Regions from separate parts of the Agarivorans sp. 1_MG-2023 genome, predicted to be linked through region 1. Evidence: predicted binding sites of a transcription regulator. Region 1 holds the regulator's gene; each other region holds the start of a gene.
The links. Region 1 encodes sigma-54, which starts transcription at its own class of promoters, with help from an activator protein. Its sites were predicted from a motif close to GTTGGCACGNNNNTNGNNT; they were not measured.
Positions count from the first base shown of each region.

Region 1 (7,392 bases):
TTTTTAAAGCCAAATGATTCAAACACTAAAATTAACTGTTGTTGCTGATCGCCAGTTACTCTAGAGCGAATTAAGCCACTTAGCTCATGCACTGATAAGCGTGAAGTATCGATGCGTAAATCAGCATTTCGAGATAACGGTGCCAGCAGCTCGGTTTCCGATTCAATCGCTTCAGCCAGAGACAAATTGGTTTGACTCAGCGGGTGAACTCGCCGAGTTTCGCTGTAACGGCGGATCAGCGCCTCGTCTTTAGCATCTAAAAAAATGCTTAACAGATTCACATCAGGGCCGGCGTTGCGAATAATTTGGCCTATCGGCGAAGGTTCGTCTGGAAGGTTTCGAATATCGATACTTATTGCTACTTTAGAGTAAGTATTTTTTAAGTTATCGATAAGAGATTGCCATAACACAACCGGGAGGTTGTCTACACAATAGTAGCCCAGATCTTCTAGTACTCTCAAGGCGACGGTTTTTCCTGAACCAGAACGCCCACTCACGATAATGAGTTCCATGACTATCCCTAACGGTGATTAGAGTATTAGGCTACCATGATGTCGTATAATTCGTCATCACTTTGTGCACAACGAAGTTGTTTGCATACTTGCTTATCGTTAAGTTTTTCAGCTACTTGAGATAAGGTGTTGAGGTGTTGTTTACACTGATCTTCTGGTACCAGTAAGGCAAAAACCAAATCAACAGGTTTATTGTCAATGGCGTCAAAAGCAATTGGAGGATCACAACGTAAAAAAACAGCGGTTGTTTGATGCTGTTTATCAATGCGGCCATGAGGTATTGCCACGCCTTGCCCGATACCGGTGCTGCCCATTTTTTCTCTATTCAACAAACTCTCAAATATACATTGAGCTGTCGTATCCAGTTGACCAGCGGCTAGTTCACTAATGATTTCTAAGGCGCGTTTTTTTGAAGAGCATTGGACTGCACTTTGAGTGCAATCCAAGCTTAGTACTTTATCTATTTGCATGGAGGTGACTAATGTTTGTTAAGTTTTTCTTTATGTTTGATAACTTGGCGGTCAAGTTTGTCGATGAGGCCATCAATGGCGGCATACATATCTGAATGTTCAGCGGTAGCGAATAATTCACCGCCATTTAAATGTAAGGTGGCTTCTGCGATTTGATTGAGCTTCTCGACGTTGAGGATGACATGAACATTGTTTATCTGGTCAAATCGTCGAGTGAGCTTGGCAAACTTGTTATGGACATATTCTTTTAAAGACTCAGTAATATCAACGTGGTGTCCGGTAAGATTAATTTGCATAAATATAGTCCCCTTGATTGGCCTTAAAGTAGGCTCTTACGTTGGTTAGAAGGTGGTATCGCTAAAGACTCACGATATTTTGCAATCGTACGCCTTGCCACCTTGATCCCCTGATCTGCCAAAATATCAGCAATCTTACTATCGCTGAGAGGTTTACTGGTATTTTCGGCAGCAACCAGTTTCTTAATTAATGCACGAATAGCGGTAGATGAACATTCACCGCCGCCATCGGTAGCCACATGGCTAGAGAAGAAATATTTAAGTTCGAAAATGCCGCGAGGTGTATGCATGAATTTTTGAGTTGTCACTCGCGAAATTGTTGATTCGTGCATTTCTACTGCTTCGGCTACATCGTTCAGCACCATTGGCTTCATTGCTTCTTCACCGTATTCGAAGAAGGCTTGTTGGTGGTGAACGATACAGTTAGAGACTTTGAGTAAGGTTTCGTTGCGGCTTTCAATACTCTTAATAAACCACTTGGCTTCTTGTAAGTGGCTACGGATAAACTGAGTATCGGTGGCATTAGACGTTTTACTTAAGGATGCATAGTGAGAGTTTACTCTTAGCTTCGGCATCGCATCGGGGTTTAGCTCTACCACCCAGCGACCTTGACGCTTCACTACGGAAACATCGGGAATAACGTATTGGGCTTGGTTTGGCTCAACAGCGTTACCCGGGCGTGGCTCTAAGGTGTGAATCAAACGCATCACTTCGCGCAGCTGGTCTTCTTTTAATTTGGTCTTTCGAGCCAATAAGCGAAAATCTCGATTGGCTAATACATCGATATGGTTAGACACCACATCTTTGGCTTCATTTAGCCATGGTGTTTCTGGGGAAAAACGACTTAATTGAATTAACAAGCATTCTTGTAGCGAGCGCGCGGCAATGCCTACGGGGTCGAAATGCTGAATCCGTTTTAGTACTGCTTCAATTTCGTCAAGCTCTACATCTAAGTCGTTATTGTCACTAGAATTGAGGCCATCTAATAACTGTTCACAATCTTGTGTGAGGTAACCTGATTCATCTACTGCATCAATAATGGCTAAAGCAATGGCTTGGTCTACTTCGCTGAAAGGAGTAAGGCGCATTTGCCACAGCATGTGATCTTGTAAGGAATCAACGGTTTCGCCTTGGAATAACATATCATTGTCGTCACCACCGCTACTGCCGCTCGATGAGCTAGCTGGCGCGGAACTGGCGCTATAAATATCGTCCCAAGTGGAGTCTACGGGCAGGTCATCAGAAACAGTTTCTTGGTTAATGGCATCGCCAGCTTCCATTTGGCTGCTGTCTACGTCGGCGCTAGATTCGGCTTCTGTAGATTTTTCATTGGCTGACTTAGCGTCTGTTGCGTCACTATCATTCGAATGTGACTCATCCGCCTCAAGCAGAGGGTTACTTTCCAGAGCCTCTTGAATTTCTTGCTGTAAATCCAGGGTTGAAAGCTGGAGTAAGCGTATGGCCTGTTGTAACTGGGGGGTCATGGTTAACTGCTGACCAAGACGCAACTGCAAAGATGCTTTCATTAACTACCGCTATCCCTTCTTTTTATATTATTTTCTAAGCTGCACTTTAACTATAGCTTGAATTGTTCACCGAGATAAACTCGTTTCACGTGCTCGTTTTCAAGTATTTCTTGTGGCTTACCTGAGGCTATCAATTCACCCTGACTAACGATATAGGCATGCTCACAAACATCGAGAGTTTCCCTTACATTGTGGTCGGTAATTAATACACCTAGACCGCGATCACGCAGGTGTTCAATGATTTTTTTAATATCAATAACGGAAATAGGATCTACCCCAGCGAAGGGTTCGTCAAGCAAAATAAACTTAGGGGCTGCGGCTAAGGCGCGGGCAATTTCTACCCGGCGACGCTCTCCGCCTGACAGGCTCATACCAAGATTTTTGCGAATATGGCCAATGTGAAACTCTTCTAGCAAATCGTCCAATGCGCCAATCTGCTGCTCTTTGTCCAAATCCTTACGGGTTTCTAATACCGCCAGAATATTTTTTTCTACCGATAAACGGCGAAAGATAGAGGCCTCTTGCGGGAGATAACCAATGCCTTTTCGTGCACGAGTATGCATAGCGGTGCTAGACAGATCATCGTCATCGATAAGTATTCGGCCTTGGTCTCGCGGCACTAGACCAACCACCATGTAGAAGGTAGTGGTTTTACCGGCGCCGTTTGGCCCTAGTAAACCAACAATTTTCCCGGTTTCTACATTTAAACTGACGTTCTTTACTACCTTGCGACCTTTGTAGCTTTTGGCAAGGTTCTCAGCGATTAAGGTACTCATGATTACTCATTGTCCTCGGGGGAGAGTTCTTCTAATTGCTGAGGCAGGAAGATAGTGGTTACGCGATTATTTTCATCGCCTTGAGCAACCATCTCTTGTTTATTAATGCTGTATTTAATCATTTGGCCTTTTACTAAGCTCTCTTCTTGCTTGAGCTGAGCATTGTTGGTTAAGGTGAGGGTCTGCGTTTTTAAATCGTAACGCACCTCGTTGGCCTCTGCTTCAATCGGCTTGCCGCTGTCTAGTAGTTGGTAAAAAGTTGCCGGTTCGCCTTTGGCGATCATCACCTCGCTGCCTTTTTCTTCACTACCTATTACGCTGAGTTCTTCGGCGTGCATTTTTATTGAACCTTGAGTCACCACTACATTATTGTAGAAAGTGACGCGGTTTTCTTTGATGTTGACCTGCTGGCGGTCGGCATCAACAATAATTTGTTTGTTGAAGTCGTCTTCAAGTGCTTGAGAACCCCAAGAAAGCATAAACAAGCTAGCCGCTAGCGCTAACTTACTCTTGTGGGTTGTGGTAAACCGCTTCGATATCATCTAATAAAGTCACTATTTCGTTAGCTAGATCACCGTCCATGCCAACACCATACAGTTCGTACGATGGGCCATACACGGTAACAGGTTGATCGCTGCTCATGGTTTCGCTTTGCAGATCGATTTCCAAACTTTCGGTAATTATGTCGCGAACATACTCGCCACGACTTAAGTTTTTAATCACTACATTGTCATTTAAGGTGACAGTTTGTTGCTGCTGTACTGTAGCGTGATCAGCCACAATTTGCCATACAGGTTGACGAGGATCTGGGTAAACCAAAATCTTTGGTTGAGTAAATTCTGTGTGCTTAAGTTGTTCAAAAAACTCCATTTGTTCGGCGTAGATACGGTAACGTGGGCTGCCGTTTTCGCCAAAGCTGACGCTATAGAGTTTCTCTGCAACAAAGTTGGGCTTGCTGGCTTCGCGTTGAGCGCTTTGTTGTTTAGGATCTGAGGGGCTTAATTGCCACAACACCAAGGCGAGAACGAACAGGCTCGCAAAAAACAGCGTAACGCGATTCATACACTCATACCTTGAGCATATTCTAGCTGATCTTTGGCTTGCAGTATCAGATCACAAAGCTCGCGTACTGCGCCAAAACCACCTGGGGTAATGGTAACTAAGTTAGCATCTTGTTTACACAGCGGGTGGGCGTCATGTACTGCAACACCTAAGCCACACGCGCGCATTACCGGTGTATCAACCACATCGTCGCCAATGTATGCCACTTTGTCAGCTGACAGGTTGAGTTGTTCGAGCATTTGTTGGTAGGCCACCATCTTGTTTTGTTGGCCTTGGTAAATGCGGCTTACACCTAAAGCCTGCATGCGTTTTTCTACGATAGTAGATTGGCGGCCGGTAATAATGGCCACTTCTACACCAATGTTTAACAAGGCTTTAATGCCAAAGCCATCGTGAGTATGAAAGGCTTTTAGCTCTTCACCATCGTTGCCAAGGTAAATCCGGCCATCGGAAAACACTCCATCAACATCGCAAATAAGCAATTTGATGTTTTTAGCACGGGTAAAGTTTTGCGAGCTTACCGAGCCATAAGGCGTGTTAATCGTCATTAATATACTCCAGCCTGCAGCAGGGTATGCATGTTAAAGGCCCCCACTACGGTCTGTTGGTTTAATACAAACAAGCCGTTAATTGATTTGGCTTTCATCAGCTTTAAGGCGTCAAAGGCTAACCAAGAGTCTTCAATGACTTTGGGGTTTTTAGTCATTACTTGGCCAATTGGTGTGTCATGTATATCGATGCGTTGATCAAGTATTCGACGTAAGTCGCCGTCGGTAAAAATACCCACCAATTGCTGCTTAGCATCAACAATTCCCACCATACCTAAACCTTTGGCAGTAATTTCGAACAATGCTTCACGAATAGTTTGTTCGACTGTTACTAGAGGGATTTGTTCCCCGCTTAGCATTAAGTCACTCACACTTAACAATAATTTTTTACCTAAAGTGCCGCCAGGATGAGATAGCGCAAAATCATCGGCAGTAAACCCACGGGCTTCTAATAGTGCTACCGCCAACGCGTCGCCCATTACCAAGGTTGCTGTAGAGCTTGCGGTAGGCGCTAACCCTAATGGGCAGGCTTCACGAGGTACTGAGATACATAAATGGTAGTTGGCAAGCTTGGCCATAGACGAGTTGGGGTTGCTGGTCATCGCAATAGAACGAACACCAATTCGGTTAAATACAGGGTAGAGCGAGAGTATCTCTTCTGATTCGCCGGAATTAGACAAGGCTAATACAATGTCTTCGGCAGCAATCATGCCTAAATCACCGTGGCAGGCTTCGCCAGGGTGAACAAAAAATGCGGCGGTGCCGGTAGAGGCTAAAGTAGCGGCGATTTTATTGGCAATGTGGCCTGATTTACCCATACCAGTAAGAATCACCTTACCTTTACAAGCTAAAAGCATTTCGCAGGCGGCGGCAAATTCTTGATCAATATATTGATGGAGATTTTCAATAGCTAAGCTTTCAATCTCAAGGACTTGCTTGGCTGAAGCAATGTAATCAAACGACACTCATTTCCCCTTAGTTTCTTAAATCAGTAATAACAGCTGCTTAGGCTAGAAATAATAGCAGTTGATAGCCTATGAAGCCGCTTAACAATAAGCCGCCTTCCCAACGAGTGATTTTGCGGCTTTTACCAAAGCCCATCGCCATGATGAACAACAGTACAGTAACACCCATCATCACATAAAAATCGCGGCCAGCAGCGTTGGCGTCAATTGCCCCTGGCGCTATGAACGCCGGGACAGCCAGTACTGCTAGAATGTTAAACAGATTAGAGCCGATAATATTGCCCAGAACTAGGTCATCCTCTTTCTTGATGACACCGGCTACACAGGCTGCTAGCTCTGGCAAGCTGGTGCCAATGGCAATAATGGTGAGGCCAATCACCAAGTCGCTCATACCAAAGTAACGAGCAATCTCCGAGGCAGAACCCACTAATAAATCAGCACTGAGTGGAAGCACAACCATACCCACCGCTAGCCAAAGCAATGCTTTGCTAGTTGGTACATCGTTAGGTACTTCTGATTCAGCTTCCTCGATCATTGGGTCAACGTTGGCGCCTTTGCGCTGGCGCAATGAGTTGATAATTAAGTAGGCCATTAACGCTACAAACAGAGTGAGTAACACAAACCCTTCTTGGTAACCTAGGTGTTTATCATGAAGCACCCAGCCGGCAACTGCGGTGGCTACTAATACCATAGGTAGCTCTCTAAACAGGGTAGAGGAGGATACTATTAGCGGCTTAAGCAAGGCGGTGATGCCTAGTACCAGAGTAATGTTGGTAATATTAGAGCCAATTACGTTGCCCACGGCGGTATTCATTTTGCCTTCTAGGGCGGCAGTGGCTGACACCATAACCTCTGGTGCAGAAGAACCTAAAGCCACAATAGTTAAGCCGATGATCATTGGTGGTAAACCAAAATTATTAGCAATGGCGGCTGCACCATAAACAAAGCGGTCGGCACTCCACACCAACAGTGCGAGGCCCAATACCAATAATAAACATTCAACTAACATGTGAATCCTTCAGTTATAAAACATCAACGATGCAAAAAAATCGGAGCATTGTCGGCATTTTCCCTGCAAAAGGGAAGAGTTTAGCCTTGAGTGTCATCAATTATCTCAATAATATGTCTGCCTTGGCCAATCAAGATTGCTCACGGAGTGGCGGATAGTTTGATTGAAGTAAAACAACTGGCGTTTCAGCGCGCTAATAAAGTCATTTTTGATGGCTTAGATTTACGT
Region 1 is NZ_JAUOSJ010000008.1:170,718-178,109, reverse strand. It holds gene rapZ (RNase adapter RapZ) at 1-512, opposite strand, end outside; gene ptsN (PTS IIA-like nitrogen regulatory protein PtsN) at 539-982, opposite strand; gene hpf (ribosome hibernation promoting factor) at 991-1,278, opposite strand; gene Q4592_RS13585 (RNA polymerase factor sigma-54) at 1,302-2,804, opposite strand; gene lptB (LPS export ABC transporter ATP-binding protein) at 2,855-3,580, opposite strand; gene lptA (lipopolysaccharide transport periplasmic protein LptA) at 3,583-4,059, opposite strand; gene lptC (LPS export ABC transporter periplasmic protein LptC) at 4,085-4,642, opposite strand; gene kdsC (3-deoxy-manno-octulosonate-8-phosphatase KdsC) at 4,639-5,190, opposite strand; gene Q4592_RS13560 (KpsF/GutQ family sugar-phosphate isomerase) at 5,190-6,155, opposite strand; gene Q4592_RS13555 (calcium/sodium antiporter) at 6,196-7,164, opposite strand; gene Q4592_RS13550 (ATP-binding cassette domain-containing protein) at 7,312-7,392, shown strand, end outside.

Region 2 (7,392 bases), on a different contig from region 1:
GCTATTAATGCGGCGAGCTATCCATTCCTCAGTGAGAAAGCGCTCTAAGTATTCAGGGTCATCGCGTAAATCTATTGAGGGGGCTTTTAGTATTACCTGTTGCCCCGATTGCTCGTCTAAGGCTAAGTAAACATGGCTGCGGCTGCTGGCATGAAGTTGGCGAACGATGGTGTAACCATCAAACTGCATTCGCGCTTCTAACATAGGCGGAAAGGGCAGCCTATCTACTTGCAGCTTTAAGTGCTGAGCACTATTCTCTGCCAATTGATCAACGCGAATAATCTGTAAACTTAAATTATCGTCGCTGCCTGCTTCATAAGCTAACTCTACTATCTTGTTGGCTGCAGCTTCTAATTCATTGGGATACTGTTCAATAGTGCTGTTGACTAGAGCTGCATCAATAAACTCATAAACGCCATCGGTGGCTAATAAAAAGATGTCACCTGGTTCTACGCGCAAGCTTTGGTAGTCAAATTCACAATATTCTTCTATGCCTAAAGCTCGGCTTAGGTAGCTTTTATCTTCATTCACCCATAGGCGGTGATCTTTAGTGAGTTGCTCTAAACCGTTTTGATTTAAACGGTAAACGCGGGTATCCCCCACGTGAAAAATGTGTGCGGTATTGCCTTTTATAACTAAGGCACTAAAAGTACAAACGTAACCCTTGTCTTTGTCGTAATGGTAAGGGCTTTGCTGTGACTGGGAATACAGCCAAGCATTGGTGGCGTCTAATACTTTTTCGGCTGAATGCTGAACCGACCAAACTTCAGAAGTACAGTAGTAATCATCTAGAAAGCTTTTCACTGCGGTTTCGCTGGCTACTTGGCTTACTTCGCTGCTGCTAATGCCGTCGGCCATCACAGCAGCAAAGCCTTTATGGTTTAACTGCGAGCCTCGCGGAGTGGATACACCGTAACAGTCTTGATTAATGGCCTTGCGGCCTTTATCAGAACATTGACCAATGGAAACACTCAGCTGGCTCGTCATATAGTTTCCGTGATTAAGCGTTAGCCGAAGCGGTTTTACTTGGCGCTTCTACAGCAGATTTAGCCACTTTACGCTTAGGCGCGGTTCTCACGTGTGTGGTGTACAGTGTTAAACCAGTAAAGGCTAAACCACCCACTAGGTTACCCAATGCCGTTGGGATTTCGTTCCAAAGGAAGTAATCCATTACAGAGAAGTCACCACCCATAATTAAACCAAATGGGAATAAGAACATGTTCACTACCGAGTGTTCAAAACCCATGTAGAAGAACAAGAATATTGGCATCCACATAGCGATAACTTTACCGCTAACATTGGTAGAGATCATCGCGCCTACTACACCCATTGATACCATCCAGTTACACAACATGCCGCGAACAAAAATTGTAAACCAACCTGCCACACCGTGTTCTGCATAACCTACGGTACGCGCTTCACCAATGGCAGCTGCTTTAGCACCCACCGCACCAGCTTCGATGTTAAAGCCGTAAGTGAAAATGAAGGCCATCATCACCGCAACGGTTAAGGCTCCACCAAAGTTACCTAAAAACACTAAGCCCCAGTTACGCAACAAGCCAGGTACATCTACGCCGGGCCGTTTATCTAACAGCGCCAATGGCACTAAAACAAACACTCCAGTTAATAAGTCAAAACCCATCAAATAAAGCATACAGAAACCCACAGGGAACAAGATTGCTCCAATTAAAAAGTTTCCGGTGTTTACAGCAATGGTAATAGCAAAAATAGCGGCTAGGGCCAAAATGGCACCGGCCATAAATGCACGGATTACCGTATCGCGGGTAGACATGAATACTTTAGATTCACCCGCATCCACCATTTTTGTAACAAACTCTGAAGGAGCTAGATATGACATAATATTTCCCTATATTGCTTAGTAGTAAATTGAATCCTACGGCTTGGAGCAGTGTTATCGGCGGTAACTACCGCAGCGTACCTTTCACAAGTAGAGCTCTAGGCTCTTTGTCAACTTGCTGCTTGGGTCTGTCCTTGACCATCAATAGGGAAATAGCAATTGTTGCGCCAAACGGCTCACAAAAACACACAAAGCCTTAACAATTGGGCAACCCAGCGTTATTTATCATTAATATTTGGCATGCTCTTTAACTGAGCCAGTTAAGGATTTGCACTGTATTAGTCTATAAATGCACCATTGCATAGCGCTTACAGTTATATGCATCAATTAGGGGCAACGACAAAGTACCTAAGTAAAAAGGTAAATCCACCTTGCCTTAACGTTTTGTTATGAAACTACTGCGTTTTTTTGCAATGAGATAAATCACGCATCAAATCTCCCAGCCTTGCGATAAAGTAAAGACTGGAAGAGGTGTAAAGTGAGTAATAGGAAGTAGTATGAAGCCCGAGCAGCGGCACAGCATTATGGAAAAAGCCGTAAAGGCCTTACAAGCTGGCAAGTATAGCCAAGCTATTTCTACCGTAAATAAAATTAACAAGCTTAAATCTCAACAAGACTATAAAAGCCTTGAGCTAGAAGCTTATGCGCTATTTCATATGCAAAAGTTAGAAAAATCACTAGAGAGTTACCAGCAACTGCTAGGGTTTTGCCAAGACAATGAACAGCGTAACAGCACTTATCGCAATATCGCTAAAACACAAAAAACACTGGGCTTAACTCGAGTTGCTATCAGCTCTTTTGAACAATGTTTTTCACTAGATAACAGTATCAATAATGCGCCAATCGCGGCTCAGTTAGGTGAATGCTACCTAGATGAAGACTGCTATGGCGAACTCGATACGTTGACTACGCTTATGCAAGGCTGGCCAGGGTATTACGCCCCCGCTCAAGCCCTATTGATTTCAGCTGCGAAAAAACAAGGTAACAAACAGCTTACTCTAGAAAGAATTGACGCTTTTCTAGCGCATTCAAGCTTTATAGAAGAGTGGCAGCTGGAGTTTGCTATAGACACTTTGATGTTTATACGAGAACACCAGAGTGCAATTAAATTACTTAAACAAGCCGAAATAGACTTTATTAACAAGCCTTGGATTCGTTACTACCAAGCAGAAGTAAAAGCGCGCCAAGGAGAACACGAGAGTGTAACGCGATTACTGAGTGATGAGCTTATAGAGCGCTTAGATTTTATGCGCCAAAAGGCCGCTTATAAGCTTCGAGCGGAAGCATTTGATAAACAACAGCGTTACTCCGACGCCTTTATTGATTTCACCGCTATGGCTAATTTGAATCACCAACGGGCTCAGGCGTCTAGTCATACAGACAATGTAACCAGCTTACAAAAACTCGATTTGTCATTTCTACATAATGTAAAAAACACTCACGCGAAAGAGCATCAACCAGTGTTTATGATGGGCTTTAATCGCTCTGGCACCACCTTATTAGAGAACATACTCGATACCCAAGAGCAGGTTATTGCACTTAGCGAAACCCGCTCACTGTTTAACGTTACCGAGGCCTTTAACTACAAACTTAACAAACGCTATCCGCAAGACTTACCTAAATTAAACGAGCAAGACTTAAACATATTGCGCCAAGAGTACTTTGATTACTTTACGCGTAACAAGATTCAGCTAAAAGATAACAGTGTCGTCGTAGATAAGTTTCCTTTATACACCATAGACTTGCCCTTAATACTAAGCTTATTCCCTAAAGCAAAAATCATCTTTTGCTTACGCCACCCAGCTGATACTTGTTTGAGTAACTTCCAGCAAAACTCAGCAAACAACCAACAACAAGCTAAGTTGAACCGCTTGGAAGACTGCTTTAAACGCTACCAACAAGTCTTCACTCTATTTCAGCGCTACCAAACAGAGTTAGATTTAAATATTCATTTTGTACGGTATGAAGACTTAGTCAGCGATCTGGAAAAAGAAGCGAAGAAGGTATTTGAATTTTTAGAGATTGATGCCAACAACGATTATCTGAATTTTAATCAACATGCTCAACAAAAAGTGGTGCTATCTGCTTCCAGCAATCAAGTGGTTAAACCTATTTACACCGAGTCATGTTACAAATGGCGCAACTACCAAGAGTTTATAACGCCACACCTTGCTATGGTTGAGCCCTTTATCAAAGCCTTTGGCTACAACGACTAGTAACTTACCTGATGGTGGATAAGCGAGAGTGCCCACTCTCACTTATCTGTAACTCACAAGCTGCAATGCTGTTAGCTTTAATCAAAAGGCCGATAAACAAACTTCGCTTTAATAATGCCGTGATCAGTAGCACCCAACGACTCGTAGTGTTCATCGTTTAAATGGTCGTTAATCACCTCTAAGCCTTTAAAGGCCCAAACCCTATCTCGGCTTCTGTCGTAGAACTGCTCACTCACTAAAATGTGGTCTAAAGACTCTAAATGGTTATTGTGAATATGGGTGTAATACACGTCACGTCTGCTACGATATTGCTGCATCACTCCCGCAGAATATAAAGCGTTATCTGCGCCCCCTCTGGCATCACCATCTAACAAAAAGCGCGGCTGCTCAGTAAGAATATTTAAGGTATTACTGCCTTGTCCATCATTAAAATCACCCAATACAATCACAGGCGTATCAGTGTGCTTCATTTGTTCGGTGAGTATCATTCGCAATGCCACTGCCTCAGCGGTGCGGCGCAACGTGGAAATAGCATAACCCAGAGCATTTGCATGTACCTTATGTTGCGCTGGGTCGTACCAATCTTCTCGGCCGATCCAAGTGGGACGCTTTGATTTAAAATGACATACATAAACATGTACATTTTCTTCATCGGCATGAGGCTTGATTTGAAAATGTAAAATAGGTCGAGAGAAACTATCGATATCTAAGTCTAACGCGCCAGTTTGCGCGTCGTCACCTTGGCTAGCAAGCTTGAAACTACCGGGGAAATTTTTGATCCACTCAGGCTGCCCTACCATCAGCTCACTGCGTACCGCAGCTGCACAAGCAATTTTACCTTGGTGGCCACTTGGCACTAACAGTTGGTATTGATTGTCTAAGCCTGCGAGTTCAAACACATCATGCAAGGCTTGCTCATGCCAGAGCTCTTGAAAGCCCCACACATCGGCTTGTACTGCATTTAGTTGACTAACCAACCACTTTACTTTTTGATCGTATTCATTGGGTAGCCACCCTTCTCGATTACGATACATAGGCAAATTGGGTCGATTAAGATTGAGGGTGTTTGCTGTCGCAATCGAGAGTTTTACCGCCATAACTTGCTCCGCTTAATTATTGGTCACTCATTAAGCAAGTATGGTTCAAATTGACTATTTTATTATTGTAAATTTATGACTAGTCATCGCCCAGTTTATTTCAATGTTACCCAGTGGTGTTCGCTCAAGTTACAGCATACATATTAAAATGAGCGACCAACATCCACCTATTTAGGCAGGTGCGCTTTAATGATGTGGTAAAGCTCTGGTCTATGTTCAGCAATCTCTGCAGGACTTAGGCCTTCTAGTGAATGCGGATACTTTAACCACTGCGTCGTTTCATGCAAAAAGTAATCAGGCACCCGGCTGGTTTTGTTTCGCTCTGGTTTGAAATACGGCACAGCAACACGAATATCACTGGGCGTATTTAGTCTGGCCAGGCGACTTAACTCATTAATAATCGCTTCAATAGAGCGGCCAGTATCAAACACATCATCCACTATCAATAAGCTATCGTGCTGCTGCACATGTTTAACTAAATAGTTAAGCCCGAATACCTGTACCTGCTTGGCTTGCTGGTCAATGCCTGCGGCATAGGAGGCGGTGCGTATTGCAATGTTGTCAGTATCTATTCCGTGATAAGCCAAAAACTCCTGTACCGCAATACCAATAGGTGCGCCACCACGCCAAACAGCTATGATAAACGTAGGTTTAAAGCCGCTTACCAATACCTTTTCTGCGAGGCGAAATGAGTCTTCTAACAACTCCTGCCCAGTGATATAACGTTTATCACTCATTGATCCCCCCCCTTAGCATTGCCGAGCTCTTCATAATAGATATAGTATAAAATTAACACTGTAGAAGCCTTTAACTCAAGGATGTGGTTTATGCCAACGAGCCAGCCTACCGCACAACTTAAAAAGCATTATTTAGATGAAGATACGCTTATTCAAGACTCGTTCCGTTTAGCGGTAAACATTTTTGAAAGCGGCTTTCGTCCTACATTTATTGTAGGCCTATGGCGTGGTGGCAGTGCAGTGGGTATTTATGTGCAAGAGTGTTTGCAAACCTTAGGCATAAAAACCAACCATATTTCGCTGCGCACTTCTTACCAAGGACAAGCTAACTATCATCAGATACTCGAAGCACCAGAGTCAATTAGGGTACACGGCATTCAATATCTATTAGAAAACCTAAATGTCGATGACAGCCTGTTAATTGTTGATGACGTATTTAGTAGCGGCCACAACATTGAAGCGGTGTTAACTCGCTTACAAAGCAAGCTAAAACGCAATATGCCTAGCCAAGTAAAAATAGCCACACTATGGCAGAGACCGGCGTTTAATCAAACTCAACTAAAACCTGATTATTGCCTTCACCAAACCGAAGATTGGTTAGTATTCCCCTATGAGTTAACTGGCTTAAGTTATGAAGAAATACAGCAACATAAGAGCTTTGTAGCGCCGTTGATCACACCACCAGGACAAGGCTAATTTCACTTAAAAGGTGAAATTAGAAAAGGCTTGTAACAATACAAGCCTTTTACAGTTTCGAATATAAAAAGCCTTAGTTTCTATCGAGCATGTCGTAGTTTTCAGGCACATCAAAATTACTGTTATGCGCCAGCTTATTCTCTACCGTTTTCACTTCGTAGATATAACGTATACGAGCATCTCTCATCCACTCATCAACTTTTTCGTCAATCATGTCATCAGCGGCATTTTTAACGATATTCCCCAACAAATTAGTTGCAGCGTCTTCTAAGCCACCAGAAAAGTCGATGCTAGTATCGCGCTTCTCTTTCTTTTTGTTATCAGCACATGCTTGCATGTTCTGAAACCATTCCAGCTTTATCGACAAAGGATAACCTTTAATTTTTGCCAGTTCTTGCTGAAACGCGTTTAAGCCTAGGTGATCAGCTTGTTCAGTATCACCCGTAAATGCACTGATCGTTTTAAACCCTTCTCGCCCTAAAAGACGAACTAGAGGGTTATTCTCGCCAACCGAATCCAAGTATTTATTAGTTACAATTTCATGCACACGCCATGCTTCTTTCATTTCAGCATTAGGATCGGCGGTCCAGAATACAAACTGAAGTAAGTTTAGATCTTTTTTGCCTTTCTCATCTGTGAACTCAGTTGACCATTTTACCTTATACTCTTCACTTGCTTGGCCACCAATTTGACGTTTATGACCTGTAGACAATACTTCAAACTCATTTTTGGTAAGCTCGACTTTACAACCTAAGTCTTCGTAGCTTTCATACTCTTCTGAACCTTCA
Region 2 is NZ_JAUOSJ010000002.1:426,857-434,248, reverse strand. It holds gene Q4592_RS04005 (bifunctional protein-serine/threonine kinase/phosphatase) at 1-987, opposite strand, end outside; gene Q4592_RS04000 (formate/nitrite transporter family protein) at 1,001-1,858, opposite strand; gene Q4592_RS03995 (sulfotransferase) at 2,356-4,074, shown strand; gene Q4592_RS03990 (endonuclease/exonuclease/phosphatase family protein) at 4,152-5,171, opposite strand; gene Q4592_RS03985 (phosphoribosyltransferase) at 5,339-5,908, opposite strand; gene Q4592_RS03980 (phosphoribosyltransferase) at 5,999-6,604, shown strand; gene Q4592_RS03975 (hypothetical protein) at 6,678-7,392, opposite strand, start outside.
Region 2: the regulator sigma-54 is predicted to act here: its motif matches at 2,012-2,030, upstream of Q4592_RS04000 (formate/nitrite transporter family protein).

Region 3 (7,392 bases), on a different contig from region 1:
ATTCACTGACTTGGCGGTAGCCGTAGTGATTGGTGTAATTGTGTCGGCTTTGGTATTTGCTTGGAACCACGCAAAACACATCTACGTGACTACGTCTAGCGATGATGAAGACCACAAGGTGTATCAACTAGATGGCCCATTGTTCTTTGGTTCTGCGGCTAACTTCTTAGATTTATTTAGCCCAGCCAACGACCCAAAAGATGTTGTGATTGATTTTGCTAAATCGCGAGTGAGTGATCACTCTGCAATTGAAGCCATTGATACCTTGGCTGAGCGTTACGAGAAAGCAGGTAAAACTCTGCACCTTAAGCACCTTAGCCCTGAATGTCGCAAGCTACTAACTAAAGCAGGCAGCGCAGTTGAAGTGAATTTGATTGAAGATCCTAGCTACAAAGTTGCCAGCGATACGCTAGACAACTAAGTGCGTTAAACCTCTTCAAGATAAAGCCGTTAACTCCGAGTGAGTTAACGGCTTTTTTTGTGCTCGCATGCTAGATTAAACAGAGGTTGTGCAGGGTTAGGGGCCACAGTGCTAGATTCATTTTTGTCTGACTTAGGTTTGCTCATTTATGTTTTGCTGATTATTGCAGTGGCCCTGCAAGTGATGTTAAAACGCCGCCCAGTAGGCGTAACCCTTACCTGGCTACTACTGATTTTTGCCGTACCTTTACTGGGTATTATTTGCTACCAGCTATTTGGTGAGCGCTATTTGGGCCGCTTGCGCGCTAGACGAGCGCGAGTAATGGAAACCAAGTACAAACAAAGTGTACACCAATTCAAGCGTTCTCCTCACGCTGTAGAGCGATCCTGTTCAGAACAAGCAGAACCCCTAAATAAACTCACCCGGCGCTTGCTTGGCTTGCCAATATTGGGAGGGAATTTATTACAAAACCTTGAAGATTCCCTCTCTACGCTAAGCCAGCTAACCCAAGATATACACCAAGCAAAAACCACCATCTACCTTGAGTTTTACATTGTACAACTCGGTGGATTAGTCGACCCCTTGTTAGACGCTTTGGCGCTTGCTGCCCAACGAAAAGTAAGTGTGTACTTACTGGCTGACTCTGTAGGCTCAAGAGAGTTTTTAAGCTCTGAAAAAAGAACCCAACTCGAACATGCTGGCGTAAATGTGATTGAAGCATTACACGCCAACCCCATTCGAATGCTACTACAACGTATAGATTTAAGGCTGCACCGAAAAATTGCTGCCATTGACCAACACGTGGCGTATACCGGCTCTATGAATCTCGTAGACCCACGCTTATTTAATCAGCAGCGTGGCCTTGGCCAATGGGTTGATTTGATGTTGAGGGTGGAAGGTCCCGCTGCAGTAAACCTGCAAGCGGTGGTCGCTTACGATATTGAAATGGAAACTGGCTTGGCACTTATCGAGCAATTGGATTTAGTCTCCCCTGCCGCCTCTGCTGGCCAGCAGCTCATGCAGATTATGCCTTCAGGACCTGGCATCTTTGGCGACCATATTATTCAGTTACTGCTTTCGTCTTTATACTTAGCCAAGCAACAAATTGTATTAACCAGCCCTTACTTTGTACCTGATGAAAGCCTGCAAATGGCTTTAGTGACAGCCGCTAATCGCGGGGTAGAAGTTAACCTAATTTTACCCGCAAGAAATGACTCCTTTTTGGTACGGTATGCCAGCCATTCCTTTTATCAGCAACTATTAGATGCTGGCGTTAATATCTTCAAATTCAATGGCGGTTTATTACACACCAAAAGCCTGCTAATCGATCAACAAGTTGCTTTGGTGGGCACCGTAAATTTAGACATGCGCAGTTTATGGCTTAACTTTGAAGTGACATCGATTATTGATGACAAAGATTACGCCAAAGATTTATACAGAATCATGCAACACTACTTACAACAGAGCAGTAAAGTGGATGCTATTGCCTGGCGAAAACGTCCCGTTTATCGACGGTTGATGGAAAATATCATCCATATTTTTAGTCCTTTACTGTAGCAATTAAACGGCCTAAGTCCTAGCAAGGCACATTATTCACTACTGAATTTTTATTCAAGCGCAACACTATTACAGGAAGTAATCATTCGAGCTAAGGACAATATTCTTCAATACAATACTTAGCTAACAAGCCCTAAACGCCGAGCCTCCAACTGTTATCCACTACAATACATTTATAGCATGAATAAGGCTTTCAGCATCTATAAACTGAGCTACCGCACATTTCAATCACAAAAACATCTAAATAAAGTGACTAAATAGCCATTTAAGCATGTAATCGATTCCCCCATAATTATACATTTTCGCTCGTTATGCTTGGCGATTTATAGGATATATCTAGGTTTTCATGTGAGTCATCAACAACCCAGTTCCATTGCTCCGCGTAAATTGCAACTAAGCGCCTCCTCTGTAAAGCAATTAGCACTTCAGCACCAAGGCGAAGAACTCGCACAACGCTACCAACGTTTTTTTCAAGCGAGTATCGCGAGTAACGATTCTGAAGTGAAGAAGGTCTATCAATTACGCCATCGTGTTTATTGTGAAGAGTTTAAATTTGAACCTAGTAATAAGCTGCAGCAGGAAAAAGACAACTACGATAGCTACTCTCAGTATTGCCGAGTACAACATTTAACCAGCGGGCTTGATGCCGGTTGCTTAAGAATGGTGCACCCAAAAGGTCAGCAGAGCCTGCCTATTTTGGATGCCTGCGGTTCGGCTATTACTCATCAAGCATTGCACCCAGATAATTTTGCCAGAGAAAGTATTTGCGAAGTGTCGCGCGTGGCTTTAGATACTCAATTTCGTCGTAGGAAAATTGATAACAAAAGTGGTAATCGGCCTTCAGGCATGACCTTAGCGGAATTTAGCCAGAAAGAGCTGAGAACCTTTCCCTATATCACCATGAGCTTATATTTAGCAGCATCGATAGTTGCTGAACAAAGTGGCATTAAACACGCTTACGTGATGGTTGAACCCAAACTCGCTCGAAGCTTGTCCTTGTTTGGCATTAAGATGACGCGCATTAGCCCAAATATTGATTACCACGGTATTAGAGCGGCTTACCACATCACTCTTGAGCGCTTTCAAGAGCAACTCCCTTTGTTATACCAACCTTTGTTTGAGCTGATTAAACAAAGCGTTAACCCTAAAATAGGCTTACTCACCAACTCCCCCGCTTAACAAAAATTTTTACAAAAACTAAAAAAGGCAGCCTAAGCTGCCTTTTTTCAATCACCTTATAAGCGCTCGCTTATGGTGCTTTAGGTGGGCGACCCGCACGCTTACGTTCGTTTTCGGTAAGCAAACGCTTACGAATACGAATGCTTTCAGGCGTCACTTCTACTAGCTCGTCATCATCAATAAACTCAAGCGCTTGCTCAAGAGTCATAAGAATCGGTGGCGTTAGTACTTGTGCTTCATCAGTACCTGAAGAACGTACGTTAGTTAGCTGCTTACCTTTCAGACAGTTTACTGTTAAATCGTTATCACGGCTGTGAATACCAACGATTTGACCTTCGTATACTTCGTCGGCATGTTGAGTAAACAAACGTCCACGGTCTTGTAGGTTATACAATGAGTAAGTCAGGGCTTTACCGGTAGCATTTGAGATCAATACGCCGTTTTGACGCTGACCAATCGTACCGCCCTTATGTGGACCGTAACGTTCAAAAGTATGGTAAATCAAACCTGAACCTGAAGTTAGCGTCATGAATTCAGTTTGGAAACCCATTAGACCACGGCTTGGCATCAAGAAGTCCATGCGAACACGGCCTTTACCATCTGGTGCCATATCAGTAAGGTCACCCTTACGTAAGCCCATTTGCTCCATAACACTACCCTGATGCGCTTCTTCAACATCAATGGTTACTGTTTCGTAAGGTTCTTCAAGTTTGCCATCTACCGTACGCAGAATTACTTCTGGGCGTGATACCGCAAGCTCAAAACCTTCACGACGCATGTTTTCGATAAGGATACCTAAGTGAAGCTCGCCACGGCCAGATACGCGGAATTTATCCGGATCGTCCATTTCTTCAACACGTAAAGCAACGTTATGAACCATTTCTTTTTGCAAACGCTCAAGAATGTTTCGAGAAGTAACAAATTTACCTTCTTTACCAGCAAACGGAGAGTTGTTTACTTGGAAAGTCATGTTAACCGTAGGTTCATCAACACTCAGTGGTGTTAAGGCTTCAACGTTGTTGGTATCACAAATGGTGTCAGAGATTTTAAGCTCGCCAAGACCTGTAATAGCAATAATGTTACCGGCTTCAGCTTTCTGTGTTTCTTGACGCTCTAGGCCCAAGTAACTTAGCACAAGGCCAACTTTACCATTGCGGGTTTTACCGTCAGCGCCCACTACAGTCACTTGTTGGTTAGGCACAACACTACCGCGGGTAATACGGCCTACACCGATAACACCAACATAAGAGTTGTAATCTAACTGAGAAATTTGCATCTGGAAATCGCCACTTGGGTCAGCAGCTGGAGGAGCAACATTGTCAACAATTGCTTGGAACAATGGTTCCATGTTGTCTGATGGCTCATCTAAATCCATAGTTGCCCAGCCGTTAATCGCTGATGCGTAAACCACTTTAAAGTCTAACTGATCGTCAGTTGCGCCAAGGTTATCGAATAAATCAAATACTTGATCCATAACCCAATCAGGGCGAGCACCTGGTTTATCAATCTTGTTAATGACTAAGATTGGCTTAAGGCCTTGAGCAAACGCTTTTTGTGTTACAAAGCGTGTTTGCGGCATTGGGCCTTCTTGGGCATCAACAAGTAGCAACACTGAGTCAGCCATAGACATAACACGCTCTACTTCTCCACCGAAGTCGGCGTGTCCAGGAGTATCAACAATGTTGATATGGTAGTCGTTCCATTCAATAGCAGTATTTTTTGCAAGAATGGTAATACCACGCTCTTTCTCAATGTCGTTAGAGTCCATGACTCGCTCTTCAGCATCACCACGAGTAGTTAGCGTACCGGATTGCTGCAATAACTTGTCAACTAGGGTCGTTTTCCCGTGGTCAACGTGAGCAATAATGGCGATGTTTCTTAACTTATCTAGCACGGCTCTCAGCCCTTTTATAATGAGGTAAAAGTAAAAAGTGCGCTATTGTACATATAAACGACAACTTCTCATAGTTTTAAGTTGATCACGGTTTTTCTCCTACCCACTTAGGGTATGATAAGTGCGGCTAGAAACTTAACGCACCAAAATGGACAAGAACAGCACCACAAAAGTGCATCGCATTGCACTAAATTGATGCCCCTTCCCATAACAACCATATATATCAATATCTTATGTGTTGGCACAGTTTTAGCTTCAAGCAACACAACAGCGTTAATTCGTTATAAATACTATTAAATCGATTGAACCATCAATTTTGATGACACCGGAGGTTAAAAACATGTCTGCAGAAGTTTTAGCTTTGCTTAAAGAGCAAGAGGTTAAATTTGTTGACTTACGCTTTACCGATACTAAAGGTAAAGAGCAACACGTATCTATTCCATCTCACCAGGTTGACGAAGATTTCTTCACCGACGGCAAAATGTTTGATGGTTCTTCTATTTCAGGCTGGAAAGGTATTAACGAATCAGACATGGTATTAATGCCTGATCCTGCTACTGCAGTACTAGACCCGTTCACAGAAGAAAACACTCTAAACCTTCGTTGTGACATTCTTGAGCCAGCAACTATGCAAGGTTACGACCGTGACCCACGCTCTGTAGCTAAGCGCGCTGAAGAATACATGCGTTCTACCGGTATTGCAGATTCTGCATACTTCGGTCCTGAGCCAGAGTTCTTCTTGTTTGATGACGTTAAGTACAAAACTGACATGTCAGGTTCTATGTACAAAATTGATGCTGATGAAGCGTCTTGGAACTCAGACAAGCATTTTGAAGACGGTAACACTGGTCACCGTCCTGGCGTTAAAGGCGGTTACTTCCCAGTAGCACCAGTTGATTCTTCACAAGACCTACGCTCAGCAATGTGTTTAGTACTTGAAGAAATGGGTCAAACTGTTGAAGCGCACCACCACGAAGTAGCAACAGCTGGTCAGAACGAAATCGCCACTTTATTCAACTCAATCGTTGAAAAAGCTGATGAAACTCAAGTTCTTAAGTATGTTGTTCACAACGTAGCTCACGCTTACGGTAAAACAGCGACTTTCATGCCTAAGCCAGTTGTTGGTGATAACGGTAGCGGTATGCACGTTCACCAATCAATTTGGAAAGACGGCGAAAACTTGTTTGCTGGTGATCTATATGGTGGCCTATCTGAAACTGCATTGTTCTACATTGGCGGTATCATCAAACACGCTAAAGCGATTAACGCTTTTGCTAACGCATCTACCAACTCTTACAAGCGTTTGGTACCAGGCTTCGAAGCGCCAGTTATGCTAGCTTACTCAGCACGTAACCGTTCTGCTTCTATCCGTATTCCAGTAGTACCTTCGCCTAAAGCGCGTCGTATCGAAGTACGTTTCCCTGACCCAACAGCTAACCCATACTTAGCATTCTCTGCAATGTTGATGGCTGGCCTTGACGGGATCAAAAACAAAATCCACCCTGGCGATGCTATGGACAAGGATTTATACGACCTACCTGCAGAAGAAGCAGCTGAAATTCCACAAGTGGCGACCTCACTTGAGAATGCACTAGCTTGCCTAGATGCAGACCGTGAATTCTTAACTGCTGGCGGCGTATTCAGCAACGATTACATCGATTCTTACATCGCATTGAAATCAGCTGACGTTGAACGCATCAACATGACAACTCACCCAGTTGAGTTCGAATTGTACTACAGCGTATAAACAAAACGTTACACAGCTTAAAAAACCCGCTTTAAAGCGGGTTTTTTTATTGCTTTTCAATAGGTTTTTGCCCACCGTTAGCAGGTTGAATGGAGGAATTATCAATGAGCAAATGGTTTGCTATCATTTTTTTTATCAGTTTCGGACTAGTAAGTGTTCAAGCCGCCGACACTATTTACCAATGGGTAGATGAGAATGGCATCACCCACTTTTCAGATCGCCCCCAAGTTGGCGCTACCGAATTACAGGTAGACGTCGCTCCGCCAGCCACCGATGGCCCCTTGGCAACTCCGCGTACACCCCTGAAAAAGAAACAAAAACCAGTTAAGTATCAAGTACAAATTACCAGCCCAAGTCATGAACAAACTATTCGCGACAACGAAGGCAAAATTTCGATTACAGCAACCACTACGCCACTGCCGTTAAATAGCATGGGCTACAAGTTGGTGCTTGATGGTGTCCCCCAAGGGCAAATCACTAAAATGGGGAGCTTTAACCTCACCAATATTGATCGTGGTGCTCATACTATTCATGTGCAGTTGGTTGATGATTCGGGCAAGGAAATTGCATCGTCTAAACCCATTACCGTATTTT
Region 3 is NZ_JAUOSJ010000010.1:68,083-75,474, forward strand. It holds gene Q4592_RS15030 (SulP family inorganic anion transporter) at 1-421, shown strand, start outside; gene cls (cardiolipin synthase) at 530-1,978, shown strand; gene Q4592_RS15040 (PEP-CTERM/exosortase system-associated acyltransferase) at 2,327-3,157, shown strand; gene typA (translational GTPase TypA) at 3,228-5,051, opposite strand; gene glnA (glutamate--ammonia ligase) at 5,392-6,798, shown strand; gene Q4592_RS15055 (DUF4124 domain-containing protein) at 6,903-7,392, shown strand, end outside.
Region 3: the regulator sigma-54 is predicted to act here: its motif matches at 5,289-5,307, upstream of glnA (glutamate--ammonia ligase).

Region 4 (7,392 bases), on a different contig from region 1:
AGAAAGCTGGAGAGACAAGCAAAGTGGTGAACAGAAAGAACGCACAGAATGGCACCGCGTAGTGTTGTTTGGCAAACTGGCCGAAGTAGCTGGTGAATATCTTAAAAAAGGTTCACAGGTTTATATTGAAGGCCAATTACAAACGCGTAAGTGGCAAGACCAAAATGGTCAAGACCGCTACTCAACAGAGGTAGTTGTTCAAGGCTTTAATGGCGTAATGCAAATGCTAGGTGGTCGCCAAGGCGGTGGTCAAGGTCAAAGCATGGGTGGAGCGCCACAGCAGCAAAATAACTGGGGTGGCCAACAGCAAGCAGCTCCACAGGCTGCTCCTACCGCACAACAAGGTGGTTTCCAGCAGCAAGCGCCGCAACAACAGGCTGCGCCTCAGCAAGGTGGCTATCAGCAACAAGCTAAGCCTGCTGCTCCGCAACAAGCGCCTCAACAAGCTGCACCACAGTTTAACGAGCCGCCAATGGATTTTGACGACGATATCCCGTTCTAGGCTGCTAAGAGCTAAAAATAAAAAGCCTCAAGAAATTGAGGCTTTTTAGTATCTATAGCTTATTTAGTTGTACTCACTATTTAAGTGAATTGATTAACTGCTTTAGGTGAGTGACTGGAATGGCATAACTAATAGCACTAGGGTCAGCCAGCACTGCCTCTTTAGTCGTTTTCACAAACACCTTGTTAATGATTGCGATTACTGCACCCGTTTCAGGGTGATATAAAGGGCTGCCGCTGTTACCCGGGTAGGCGGTAGCGTCTAATTGATAGATGTTATACGGTGACTTAAGTCTTTTAAGTTGTGCTAAGTTTAGCTCGCTGGCATTTCGGGCGGGTATCACCACTGGCGTTATACTCGAAATAATACCGCGGTGAGTAACGGGGTAAAGTCCCAATACCGCACCAATAGGAAACCCAGTGAAGGCATATAGTTCTCCTTCGCGCACCTTTTTATTAGACAGGCCCATCGCTTTTAGGGCTTTACCTTCAATTTTTAGCAGCGCTAAATCATGTTTCTGATTGCTTGCCACCAAACTGGCTATTCGTATTTCAGGCGAACGACCTTGCCCAACAAATACTACGAGTTTTTCATTCTGCTGTTGATTTAGGCTTTTGGGAATGACATGAGCATTAGTAGCAATTAAATGAGGTCCAACCACAAACCCTGTTCCTCTAAGGTTTGCACGCGGTGAGTTAAGCTTGTTGTAGGTGCCAACGCCAACTACAGAAGGTTTAATTCTTTCTATAGTGTCAGCAAGATCGCTTAACGCGCCAGCGCTAAACATCGATAAAAATGAAGCGATGGCAATAATGAAGGCTAGTTTCATACTATATTCTTCCTTGAGAGACTATTTCATCTTAATTTTTACTCGGTACTAGAGCAAGTTAGTATAAAAGCGACTAGGTTTGTGTAGTGCGTAATACTGTGAAGCGAAAAAGGCCAAATGATGATGAGTTTTAATTACGAAGATGCGTTCTCCAGAAATATTGGCTGGGTTACAGATGCAGAGCAACAGATACTGCGTGGTAAGCGTGTGGCTATGGCTGGAGCCGGGGGCGTGGGTAGTGAACACATAGTGACGTTAGCAAGGTTGGGGGTTGGCAAGTTTCATATCTCTGATTTTGATGAATATGAAGTCCATAACTTTAACCGCCAGGCTGGGGCGTTTATGTCTACGGTGGGCCAAGATAAAGTTAAAGTGATGGAACAAGTTTGCTTGGATATTAATCCAGAAGCGGAAGTGAAGTCTTTCCCTGAAGGTATTTTCGAACATAATGTTGATGAATTTTTAGATGGCATTGATGTATATGTAGATAGCTTAGATTTTTTTGCGCTATCGGCGCGTAAGTTGGTTTTTCAAAAGTGTTTGGAAAAAAATATACCGCTAGTAACCGCAGCTCCTTTGGGTATGGGCTGCGCATTTCTTTGCTTTATGCCGGGAGGAATGACCTATGAAGAGTATTTTCGCTTTGAGGATGCAAGCAGTGAAAATGAGCAATACATTAAATTCTTGATTGGACTTTCGCCCGCTATGTTACAGCGACCATACTTAGTTGACCCTAGTAAAGCGGACTTCCACGCTAAAAAAGGCCCGTCGATGCCTATGGCTGTGAAAATGTGTGGGGGAATTGCCGGCACTTATGTGCTCAAAATATTATTGAATAGAGGTGAGTTAATTACTGCTCCTTACGGTTTGCACTTTGATGCCTACCGAAATCGTTTCAAAAAAACTTGGCGGCCAATGGGTAACCGCAACCCACTGCAGCGTATTGTATTTGGTGTGGCGAAAAAAATAGTATTGAGTGGCGGTGCTTAACTGTGACTTGGTGTCAGTAAGTTTTACAAAATGTTATCTATATTTGTATTAATATAGTTTAAGTTGTTGTAAATATTTGATTTTTAATCTTGGCTTACTTATTGCTTTAAGCCCACCGTTATTTATAAACGATTTTACCAAACGGATGGGTTACATGAACAAACTGAAACATGCTTGCTTAGCAGTTAGCTTAGGATTAGCAAGTATTTCTGCTAGTGCGGAACTGATTACTGAATGGAACTACGCAAATGATGCGGGTTTTAAAGAGTGGAGTTCTCGTGCTGGCCAAGTTGGTATAGACACCGACGGTGCAACACTAGATGATTTTGATGTTCTTTTTGGTGGCGAGCTTCCTAAGAGCTTAGCGTGGGGTGACCCATATGGTGCAGTGAATCCTTTATTGCAAAAGAGTTCTCTTGTGATCGATGATGCTCAGTCTGGCCAAGTAAACACCAGCGCGCCAGGTGATGTAGCATCTTTAGATTTTGTAACAGGCACCGGTCTTACTCACGAAAACTGGGGCGTAACAGGTAATACTTTATCGTCAGCGGTTTTGTTTGATGGTTTGTTCTTGCAGCCTCTAGCACCTTTTGTAGGCCCTGCACTTCCTGCGCCAGTACTTGAATTTGATGTGCTATTTGAAGAAACCTATAACACACCAACAAATAACGTGTGTAAATACGGTGATACTAAAGTAGGTGAGGCGGGTGTTAATGAAGCCGGTTGTTCAGATCTATTCACTTTAGTGTTGGATGACGGCGTTACTTTTTCTGAAGTTGGTGGAGATATCTACCTTCAAAACAGTTTCATATTACCAATCCCTGGTTTTGATGATTATGTTTATACGTTAACGACTCGCTTACAGGGCTTAGAAGTACTAGATGGTTTAGATTGTGGGCCTGATGCTACTTGTATTGGTTTCTTGACTGAAGAAAACCAAACCAACCAACTAGAAGCTGCTTTTGCTATCTCTGCTGCAAAAGTAACAGAGCCAGGCACTTTAGCCATCTTTGGTTTGGGCTTATTAGGTTTGGCATCTGTTCGTCGCCGCGCTTAATCACTGCTAGTGTTTAAAGCAACTGCTGCTAGTAGCAGTAGTTGCTTGTTTTCCTTCCAATACCGCTCCTGCAATAAGAAACTGTACCAAGCTATTTGGTTCCCCTTTACTACAAGTCACCTTTTTATCCTCAAGGCTTATCGTACATTGTTAACGGTTAACTAAACGTTAATGAATTGCTCATGGTTTAACTGACATGCCTGTAAGCAAGCACTTAAAAGCTTTTGGCGAAAACGACGTTAGCCCGTGAAAGTGGCAGTGGAATTAGGGATCCTATGAGTACTTTATTCAATAAATGCTTTAGTTTTTTATGTCAGTAATCTTTACATCAACGTTTTATCAATGGGTTTTGTTTTTGTTAAAATATTGTTTTAAAAGGGTTTTTAAAACTGGCACTTAGATTGCTATGTACAGGTTGTATCTTGAATCGTACTAACCAAATGGATGGGTGACATGAACAAATTAAAACTAACATGCTTGGCAGCTAGCTTAAGTTTTGCAAGCGTTGCTGCAAATTCTGCTCTTATTACTGATTGGGACTATTTAAATGATGCTGGTTTTGACCAGTGGACTTCAGATGCCGGTTCTATTGACCCTACCGGAATTGATGCTTCTGGTGCTACTCGTGACGAATTTGATCCAGTTGGTTTGTTTGGTGGTGAATTACCTAAAACGCTTGAATGGGGTGTACCTTACGGTGCTGAAAACCCAGATTTGAAGAAAAGCGCTTTAGCGATTGAAGAAGCTAAAGAAGGTACTGTTACTACTAGTGTTGTCGACGGTGTTGGTGCATTGGTATTCTCTGAAGGTACTGGTCTTGTACATGAAAACTGGGGCGTTACCGGTGATACTTTAGTTGCGGCTACCTTATTTGATGGTTTGTTCCTAGCGCCTACAGCGCCAGTTGCTTTCCCACTAGCGCCAGCACCAGTACTACAATTTGGTGTTATCTTCGAAGAAACTTATAACACTCCTACGAACGACATCTGTAAGTACGAACCTACCCAACTAGTTGGTGCAGTAGGTATTAACCAAGAAGGTTGTTCAGATTTATTCACTTTAGTGCTAGGCCCAGATGTTACCTACACTGAAGTTGGTGATGATATCTACCTTCAAAACAGCTTTGTATTGCCAATCCCTGGCTACGATGACTACGTATACACGCTTACTACTCGCCTTCAAGGTTTAGAAGTGTTGGGTGATATTGATTGTGGTCCAAATGCTACTTGTATCGGCTTCCTAACAGAAGAAGATAAAACCAATGAATTAAAAGCTGGTTTCGCTATCTCTGCTGCTCAAGTAACAGAGCCAGGCACTTTAGCTATCTTTGGTCTAGGCTTGTTAGGTTTGGCGTCAGTTCGTCGCCGTGCATAATGCTTATTTAAAAGTCGCTAACTATTAGCATTGAATACCCAAAGCGCAGCCTAGTTCTGCGCTTTGTTTTTTTCAAGCCTGCTTTAATTCAATTCATAATTTTTCTAAGGCTTAAGTGTTGTAAATAGATAATTAAACAGCTTAGAGAGCCCGATATGATCCGTAACAAATATGTGAAAAAACTATCCACTATGCCGATTTTGGGGGCAGCTGTAAGAGGTGGGATTTCGATGTTGGTGAAGCGTGAAGCTAAACTTATCGCCGAACATTTTGCTGAGTTCCTCCGCCCCGTTGTTGCCTTTAAACCAGATATAGTTAACGAAGCTTTTAAAATTCGTCACGACGTATATTGCGAAGAACTCAATTTTGAGCCCGTTCGTGATGACGGTATGGAACAAGATGAATTTGACGATTACTCCCGCTTTTGCCTCATTGAACACAAACCTAGTTCTAACTTCGCCGGTTGTGTGCGAATAGTTTCTCCAACGAGTAAAAGTGAATTGTTACCGATTGAAACATTTTGTTCTGAAGCTATTAAAAACGCTAAGGTTCATCCCTCCCAGTTTGACCGAAGCGAGATTTGTGAAATTTCTCGTTTGGCTGTTCGCCCTCAATTTCGCCGTCGTAAGGCTGATAATTTTGAGGGTGCCGCTTCTGGTGCTATTAACGAGCAAACCTATTCTGAGGAAGAGTTACGTTGCTTTCCTTTTTTAGCAATTGGTTTGTATTTGTCCATTGCAGCTCTAGCTGTGCGAGCTGGCACTCACCATGCCTTTGTTATGATGGAGCCTCGATTAGCTCGCAGTATGAGCTTCTTGGGTATTAAGTTTGAGCAATTAGGCCCAGCTGTTGATTACCATGGCCTACGTGCGCCTTACTACATTAGCACTGGCATGTTAACTCGCAGCTTACCTGTTGGTTTTCAGGTATTAATGAATAACATTGATAAAGAAGTAGAGAAAGGGTGTTTGGCTGCACGAAACAATGATGACAATGACGAGTACATCAAGAGAATGTATTCATCGTCTTTTTTTGAACAAAAAAAATCTCCCAACATTTCCATGCGGGAGAATTTTAATTGGTCTGAGTCTAGCGGCCTTTATCTTCCGCGCTAGCCGCACTTAGCAGCTACTTATTCCTACTTTATTTTAGCTGAGCTTCTAGTTCAGCTTTTTTATCTGTAAGTTCAGGTTCTAGGTTCCTGAGGCTGTCCAGTACACCTTTCGCTTTCTTTGTCTGTTGGTCCGCAATGAGTGCTTCTACGTAGTGAAGCGCTATCTCGTTACTGGCTTGCTGTTGATAGCTTTGTTCAAGTGCAACAGTGGCTTGTTGAACTTTGCCCGCTTTTAGCAACATGTAACCGTAGGTATCGGTAACTTGTGGAATGTCGGGCTTTAAAATGTGGGCTTTTTCAGCATACAGTAAAGCTTCAACAGGTTTGCCCATTTCATGATAAACCCAAGCCAAGTTATTTAATGCAATAACGTTCTCAGGTTCTTTTTCAATAATGACGTGATATTGAGCTAACGCTTCGTTTGGCTCAGCTTGCATTTGTAGCTCCGCTAGCTGAAGTTGTAGCGGTTGAGCTGCTTCTTTATGTTGCTCCATAGCTGACTTTATAAAGCTAATTGCCTGATCGATGTTTCCTGCATTTTTATAGGATTTAATCAGTAGATTAGCGGTTTGAGTGCTAGGTTATTTTTTATAAAGTGCATCGAATGTTTCGATTGCTGCTGGCCAGTTTTCTTGTACTAAGTAGATGTAACCTTGTTGTTGCAAAGCTGCTGGCGTTTCAAGCTGAAAAGGTTCAAGTTGATCGAGCGCATCTTGACTGGCGACAGCGTCTCCAGCTTTTAGTTGCAGGACTGAATTTACAAAAATGATCTTTTGATTGGTTTTAAACAGCTTCATTGCTTGGGTACTAAGGCTTACCGCTTCTTTCAGTTTTCCCGCTGCTTCTAAAATATTAATGTTTTTAACGTAGGCCACTAATGACAATGGTGAGTTCTCTAACCATTCTTTAAAAGTGGCTACAGCTTTATCTTGTTGTTCAGCTTGAAGGTATAAATCACCAATTAATTGCCAAACTCTATCGTCTCTTAGCATTGGGTCGATTTTCTCAAAGGTGGTAATTGCCTGGGGAAAATCTTTTTTAAATAAGTAATAGCGCCCTAGTTGCTCAGTCAGCAAGGTCGACTCGGGAGCAGTGGCTAGCTGTTCATCAATTAAGCTTTTTACTTCTTCAATCTTATCAATCTGCGAAGCGTGGCTCATTAAGAACTCAAAGGCTCTTAAGTTTTCAGGCTGCTCAACTTTTACCTCGTAAACTAATTGATAAGCTTTATCAATTTCACCTTTTTGTACATATACCGATGAACTAAATAGTTTAGCCGCTACATCGTTAGGCTGATCTTTGAGGATTGCTTGATAGGCGTTAAGAGCTTCGTCGTAACGCTCTTGTTGCTCTAAAATCGCGCCTTTGAATAACTTAACGCTTTGATCTGCAGGATGCTCTGCAATCCATTGGTTCAGGGCTTTAAGCACTTCTTCCGTATTGCCTTGTTGGTAGCTATAGGTTTGCAATCCTAAAAATGCTTGAGCGTGGTTAGGTTGCTCAGCGAGTACTTCATTGAGAATTTC
Region 4 is NZ_JAUOSJ010000005.1:6,691-14,082, forward strand. It holds gene Q4592_RS08305 (single-stranded DNA-binding protein) at 1-502, shown strand, start outside; gene Q4592_RS08310 (serine protease) at 579-1,331, opposite strand; gene Q4592_RS08315 (ThiF family adenylyltransferase) at 1,452-2,321, shown strand; gene Q4592_RS08320 (THxN family PEP-CTERM protein) at 2,476-3,378, shown strand; gene Q4592_RS08325 (THxN family PEP-CTERM protein) at 3,832-4,752, shown strand; gene Q4592_RS08330 (PEP-CTERM/exosortase system-associated acyltransferase) at 4,908-5,867, shown strand; gene Q4592_RS08335 (tetratricopeptide repeat protein) at 5,896-6,360, opposite strand; gene prsT (XrtA/PEP-CTERM system TPR-repeat protein PrsT) at 6,448-7,392, opposite strand, start outside.
Region 4: the regulator sigma-54 is predicted to act here: its motif matches at 2,410-2,428, upstream of Q4592_RS08320 (THxN family PEP-CTERM protein).